Regions from separate parts of the Priestia sp. TSO9 genome, predicted to be linked through region 2. Evidence: a T-box and tRNA genes for the amino acid it is inferred to sense, from the RefSeq annotation. Region 2 holds a T-box; the other holds one or more tRNA genes.
What was found. The T-box of region 2 lies ahead of thrS (threonine--tRNA ligase). A T-box ahead of a tRNA ligase gene usually reads a tRNA of that ligase, here a tRNA-Thr.
Positions count from the first base shown of each region.

Region 1: it encodes a tRNA-Thr, which carries the amino acid that the T-box ahead of thrS (threonine--tRNA ligase) is inferred to sense. The anticodon was not compared.

Region 1 covers NZ_JAJEKD010000015.1:913,363-917,079, forward strand. The annotation lists gene LJC66_RS19960 (ABC transporter permease/substrate-binding protein) at 1-985, opposite strand, end outside; gene LJC66_RS19965 (ABC transporter ATP-binding protein) at 985-1,935, opposite strand; tRNA gene LJC66_RS19970 (tRNA-Thr) at 2,186-2,258, opposite strand; gene LJC66_RS19975 (aromatic ring-hydroxylating oxygenase subunit alpha) at 2,469-3,521, shown strand; gene LJC66_RS19980 (DHA2 family efflux MFS transporter permease subunit) at 3,556-3,717, opposite strand, start outside.
Region 2 covers NZ_JAJEKD010000013.1:200,914-204,630, reverse strand. The annotation lists gene thrS (threonine--tRNA ligase) at 1-1,885, opposite strand, end outside; T-box leader at 1,937-2,166, opposite strand; gene LJC66_RS09310 (MFS transporter) at 2,257-3,471, opposite strand; gene LJC66_RS09305 (MarR family transcriptional regulator) at 3,546-3,717, opposite strand, start outside.

The sequences.
Region 1 (3,717 bases), on a different contig from region 2:
GGCCGAATTTCTTTTGAAATCCTTCTTTTGCCTGGTTGTACACCTCTGTTTCATCTTTGCTCTCCGGCTGTTCCTTTAGATGCGTCACAATGGCTGTACCCGTATATTCAGGGTACAAGTCAATTTCCTTGTTACGCAGAGCCTCAAATACAAATACTGTTTTTCCAAGCGACGATCGAAGATTTACTTTCATATCGGTTTGATCTTCAATTAATTCTTTGTACATATTAATTAAAATATCTTGTTCTGCACCAATTTTACCTCCGATAACAAGGTCTGGTTTTGTTGCGCTCATCGCTGCAAACGGAGAAACAAGAATGAGTATTAATACGATGATCATAATAAACGAGCGTTTTTTGGACCCTTTTTTAGCTGAGTGTTCAATCGTTCGCAGAATTCCATCAAAAATAAGCGCTAATAATGCTGCTGGAATGGCTCCTAATAAAATCAAACTATTATCGCTTCGGTCAATACCAAGCAAAATTAAGCTTCCGAGTCCGCCCGCTCCGATAAGAGCCACGATTGTCGCTGTACCAATAATGAGTACCATCGCTGTGCGAATTCCGGCCATAATGACAGGAAGAGCTAGAGGAAGTTCTACTTTAATTAATCGTCTCCACGAGTTCATCCCCATAGCTTTGGATGCTTCAATTAAAGATGGGTCCACTTCTTTAATTCCGGTATATGTATTTCGTACAATAGGAAGAAGCGAATATAAAAACAGGGCAATAACCGCGGGAAAGGTTCCAATTCCGACAAGAGGAATCAGTAATCCTAATAAAGCGAGTGAAGGAATGGTTTGCAGTACGGCTGTTACGCCAATGATCGGTTCAGCAATGCGGTCATGTCTCGTTAAGTACAGTCCGAGCGGCACTGAAATTAATACGGCGATAACAAGGGCCAGTACTGAAATTTGAATGTGTTCAAGAAGAGCTTGAAACAGTGCGTCTCCTCGTTGATCTAATAATGTGCTTAGTGCATTCATTACAGCGTTCCTCCTTCTTTCGTCTTATCAGAAAGAAACGCTAATAGAGTTTTGCGCGTTACAACGCCAATGCGTTTGCTCCCTTTTTTCACGGCTATTGCTTCATGGTCGTAAAGGGCGTCCATTGCCTGCTGAACAGTAGCGGTTGAAGCTAGCTCTTCAGTAGGTTCTACGTCTGGCTGTTCACTTTCTTTGAGAAACATATCCAATGTCTCAAATAAAGCATTTCCTTGATTTCCAATAAACGTTTTTACAAATTCATTTTTAGGCTTTTGAATGAATTCCTCCGGGGTTCCAACTTGAACAATTTCCCCGTCTTTCATTAGGCAGATACGATCTCCAAGCGTCATCGCTTCGCTCATATCATGCGTAACAAACACAAATGTTTTTTTGATTTTTTCTTTTAAGCTAATAACATCTTGCTGAAGCTGTTCGCGGCTTAACGGATCGAGGGCACTAAAGGGTTCGTCCATTAAAATAACGGGGGGATCAGCTGCGAGGGCACGCGCTACACCTACACGTTGCTGCTGGCCACCTGAGAGCTCAGACGGCTTTCGGTTTCGATACTGCTTTGGATCTAGTCCTACCAAGGTAAGCAGTTCATCAGTGCGCGTTTTGATTTTGTTTTTCTTCCAATGCTTCATCTCGGGTACAATAGCTATATTTTCAGCAATGGTCATATGAGGAAAAAGAGCAATCTGCTGTAGGACATAACCAATGTTCCAGCGCAGCTCATGTATGTTGTGGTCCGATACGAGCTTATCTTTTATGTATAGTTCTCCTTCGGTAATATCATGAAGACGGTTAATCATTTTTAAGGTGGTTGTTTTCCCACACCCACTCGGACCAATTAAAACGAAAAACTCTCCTTCTTTAATTTCTAGATTAATATTTTTCACGGCGGTCGTACCGTCTGGATATTGCTTTGACACATTCTTAAACGTAATCAAATTATCGTTCACACTCCCTGTTGAAATTTAACCCCTAGTTTCGTGTACCCAATGCTTAGAGGCAATAAACATTCTTTTAAGAATATTTCTAAATATGATTCATAAGACATAGTGAAAAAGATATACATGTTTTCTCACAGCGTCCTAATAAGGCTATCAAACTGTTAAAGTTTTCACAAGGCGGAGAAGAATTTTAAAGCCATCACAAATAAAAAAACCTTCTTTCAACAAGAAAGAAGGTTTTTTAGTATGCTAGCGACAGGGATCGAACCTGCGACCTCTTGCTTACCATGCAAGTGCTCTACCTACTGAGCTACACCAGCGTCTTGGAAAATTATATCACGTTTAAATTCATTTAGGAAGCGCTTTTTTAAATTTTTTTATTGGTATATTCTCTAATTTACGTCTTCTTAAATTCGCACTTTCTACAAAGTTCCATATTTTATGTTAGAACTCCTTACATAAATTATGTGAATTTTCTTTTTTTATATTACCCTTAGTAAAAGAGCTTACAAAAGAAGGGAAGAAAATAGATGGAACAACAACCAACCATGACCAAATCAAAAACGGCAACTCCCTACCCAAGAGACTGCACGTTCAGCCTGGAAGATTGGACGACGCTCGCTAAGTATTGGTACCCCGTCGCACGCTGCAGTGAGGTAACAGAGAAACCAACGTCCGTAAAACTGCTAGATGTAAATCTAGTTCTATACCGTACCACACACAAAGTAGTGGCGGCTCGTGATTTATGCGTTCACCGAGGCACCCCTCTTAGCATGGGCTGGGTGGAAGATGATGAAATTGTCTGTCCTTACCACGGCTTCCGCTATGCAACGGACGGCGCATGCACGTCGATTCCAGCTCACCCTGATGCCAATATTTCTCCCCGCTTGTGTATGGCCGTCTATCCAGTTATTGAACGATTTGGATTAGTGTGGACTTCCCTGACAGGGGAACAAGATAACCTGCCTTACTTCGATGCGTGGGAGGACCCTGATTTTCAGCAAATTGTTTGTCCGAGCTTTGATATCATGGGTTCGGCCGGTCGTCAAATGGAAGGCTTTTTAGACGTAGCTCATTTTGCTTGGGTTCACACGGACACATTTGGTGATCGAAACAACGCCTTTGTGCCTAAGTATAAAGTAAGCGATACAGAGTATGGGCTTCATGTAGAATATACGAGCACCGTGAGCAATTATTCCAAAGAACAGCAGCATTTAAATCCACCTGATTTTAAATGGCTTCGTGTCTTTGATGTTTATCCACCGTTTACAGCTACGCTAAAAGTATACTTCCCAGAAGGCGCAGAGCTGTGGATTATGAATGCAGTCTCTCCTATTTCAGCCCGCGAAACACGTTTATTCGCACCAATCGCTCGAAACTTTGACAAAGATTCTCCCGTTGAAGGTGTGTATGACTTTAACCTTCGCGTCTTTGACGAAGACCGTGAAATGGTTGAAAACCAAAAACCTGAAGACTTGCCTTTAGACCTGCAGATGGAAGCGCACATTATGGCTGATCAAACGTCCATCGGCTACCGAAAATTATTAAAGAAAATGGGGTTAAGTTTTAGATATACAAGCTAAAAAAATCCCCGCTGTCTCAGCGGGGATTTCTTTTTCATTTAGCGAACTGCTCACGTCCTGCTTTTTCCTTTATCACTTCATCTTCACTTGCCGGCGTTGCGCGTTTCATAAATAATGAAAGAATTAAGGCAACCACCACTAGTACTACTGAGACGGCAAACGCATCGTTAATCCCTTGTACCATTGCCTGCATCCC
Region 2 (3,717 bases):
CAATAAAGTTATCCAAATTGAACGTTTCAGACTTTTCCTCTCCGTGTTTTCGTACATTTACGGAGTTACTTTCCATTTCCTTATCTCCTAATACCAAAATATAAGGAACTTTAGCCACTTGAGCTTCTCGAATCTTATATCCGAGCTTTTGTTCTCGATTATCTAACTCTACTCGAATTCCCTTCTGTCCTAACGTTTCTTTAATTTGTTGTGCATATTGCTGGTGAGCTTTCAGCGATACGGGAATAACCTTCACCTGTACAGGTGCCAACCATGTTGGGAAGACACCTCCAAAGTGTTCAATTAAAATCCCAAAGAAACGGTCAAGAGATCCAAAAATAGCACGGTGAATGACAACTGGACGCTGTTTTTCGTTCTTTTCGTTAATATAATTTAAATCAAATTTTTCTGGAAGCTGGAAGTCTAATTGAATTGTTGCACATTGATGACTTCTTTTTAAGGCATCTTTAATATGAAAATCGATTTTAGGACCATAAAATGCTCCGTCGCCTTCATTCAGTTTATAATCAAAGTTCAATTTTTTTAATACGTTTTCTAAAGAGCTTTCAGCAAGTTCCCATAAGCTATCTTCTCCCATAGAGTCTTCTGGTCGAGTTGAAAGTTCAATATCATATTCAAAACCAAATGTTTTGTAGATATAATCGACTAATTCAATGACCGATTTAATTTCACTCTCAATTTGTTCAGGAGTAACAAAGATATGAGCATCATCTTGACAAAACGTACGTACTCTTAACAATCCATTTAGAGCCCCACTGAATTCATGACGATGAACTTGGCCGAATTCCCCCATGCGGATTGGTAAATCTCTATAGGAATGGAGCTTATTTTTAAAGATAAGCATATGACCAGGACAGTTCATAGGCTTTAGGGCAAATTTAGCGTTATCAACTTCTGAAAAATACATATTATCCTTGTAATGATCCCAATGACCCGATTTTTCCCATAATTGTTGGTTCATCATAAAAGGTGTGCGTACTTCTTCATATTGATGCTTTTCTTGAACGGATCGTAGGAACTGCTCCATCTGATTTTTAACGATTTGCCCTTTAGCTAAATAAAAAGGCATTCCTGGTGCTTCATCAGAAAACATAAATAATTCTAGTTCGTTTCCTAATTTTCGATGGTCTCTTTTCGCTGCTTCTTCTAGAAACATTACATACTCGTTTAACTGTTTCTGAGAACGAAAAGCTACGCCATATACACGTTGTAACATTTGGTTATCGCTGTTACCTCTCCAGTAAGCTCCCGATACTTTTGTTAATTTAAACGCCTTAACCATTCCAGTAGAAGGTAGGTGAGGGCCTCGACATAAATCGAAAAATTCTCCTTGCTTATAAATCGTAACTGTTTCATTCATAGGGATATCACGTAATAACTCGAGTTTCAACTCGTCATTTATTTCGCTAAATATTCTTTCAGCTTCACTGCGTGTCACTTCAGTACGTTCAATAGGATGATTTTCATTAATAATTTTCTTCATTTCCTGTTCAAGTTGTAGCAACTCATTAGAAGCAATCGTTGTAGAAAGATCCATATCGTAATAAAATCCATCTTCAATAACCGGTCCTACACCTAATTTCACATTCTTATGTACTCTTTTTACTGCCTGAGCAAGTATGTGAGCTGTTGTATGCCTCATAATTTCTAGACTTTCGTCAGACTCTAATGTTAAGATTTCGATTTCTGCATCTTGATTAATAGATCGATGCAAGTCATATAATTCTCCATTTACTTTACCCGCAACGGCTTTCTTCTTTAGGCTAGAACTAATCGATTCTGCAATAGTATGTAGCGTAATACCTTTTGAGAACTCTTTCTCATTTCCATCTAAAAAGCGAATTTGAATCAAATCTTTACTCATAATAACCTCTCCCATTTAAATAAAGTCAAAAAAAAACATACTCGTCCCTAAGTAAGGGACGAGTATGTTTTCACACGTGGTACCACCCAAATTCCCATCAATATAAAAAATAGATTGATGGCTCTGGTGCTGTAACGTCGCAAACGTTATTAATTACTACTATTTCACTAATAAAGCTCCAAGGTGGTAAATTATCTCTCTTTCTTAAGGGCTCACAGCCAAAGACCCTATTCTCTGTAAAGAAATATAAAAATAATTCGTGTCCTTTTCAACGCTCAACATGTTTATTTCCAATAAATGAAATTATAATTTATATTATTTGTAAATGTCAACACTTAATTCTAAATATGTAATTAGTTAGATATTTTCACTTAAAAAGATGGTTTATTGGTAGGGCTATTTTTATCTATGTTTTTTGTATTGTACACTAGTAAATATCCAAAAATACTTATAATACCAAAAATAACCCCAAACATTGTGAATATGATTTCACCTCTTAAAACTTCTAGTAATGTACCCGACAAAATGGGGCCTATGGACATACCAGTATATCTGACAAAGTTAAATACTCCCATAGCACTAGCTCGGTTTTGCTCAAATTGATGAGTCAATATAGTTGCATAAGAAGGTGTTAAAATGCCAATTCCCATTCCATAAATGAATAGGCTTAGCGACATAAGGGATAAAGAAACAGTATGTGTGAGTCCAAACCCTATAATACTAAAAGCAATTAAAAAATTAGTAAAGGTAAATACATTTATAAGAGAAATCTTCTTTTGAATGTATTTAAATAATAGACTTCCGGCTATAAGACTTATCGTCATAGGCAGATAAAGCAAACCAACAAGCTTTAGATTTAGATGATAGTGGCTTGTTAATAATACGGGGAGATAAACTAGAACAGAAAAGTAAATCAAAAAGTTCAAGAAGCTTAATGACAACAATATACTTCCCATCTTGTCCTTCACCATTACACGATAAAAATGAAGCCCGTTCCTCTTGCTTGTCTTGTGTTTTTTTGGGTCTTTAGGAAAAAACAATATATTGATAATGAGTAAAAGAATAGATGTACCCACTAATGACCAGAAAACACCCTCATAATTGTATCGGTCTCCTATGAATCCGCCTAAGATGGGAGCTACTGCGGGAGCAATGGATAACAAGGTTTGATAAGTTCCCATAGCACTTCCACGTTCTTCCCCATCAAAAAGATCCGTTATTGTAGCAGCCGCAATCAATGGAATAGCTGCTGTTCCGAGGGCTTGCAAAGATCGAAAAATGAGAAACAACGTAAAGTTACTTGTAACAGCGCACCCAATACTAGCCAATACTGTAAGCATAAGACTAGGGAGAAGAATAAAACGACTTCCTTTAAAATCAAGAATGGTACCGTAGACTATTTGCATAATAGCTGTAATAAAGATGAACAATGAAACAGTTAGATTGACTAATGTTGTGCTCACATCAAATGAATCCTTAATTAACGGAATAATAGGCGAGTAAATATTTTGATTTAAAGATGCAAAAAATGCACTTATACAAACGACGTATAAGATAAAAATAGGTTTTGTATTTGTATGTCCCATATAAATCTCCTACCTTGTAAATAAGTTTTTCCATATAAAAAGTATGTTTGACATTCTAAGAGCACCTAATTTGGTTATTCTTGTCTTAATCCATTAATCATCGTTTCAAGGAATTCTAATATAATTTTTTGTTTGTCATCAGAGAAATCATCAATTAAATTATAAAATTGTCGTTTCCTCTTGCTATGTAGTTTTTCGTGAAGGTCGAAAACTTGTTTTCCTTTTGCTGTTAACTTAAAGTAAACC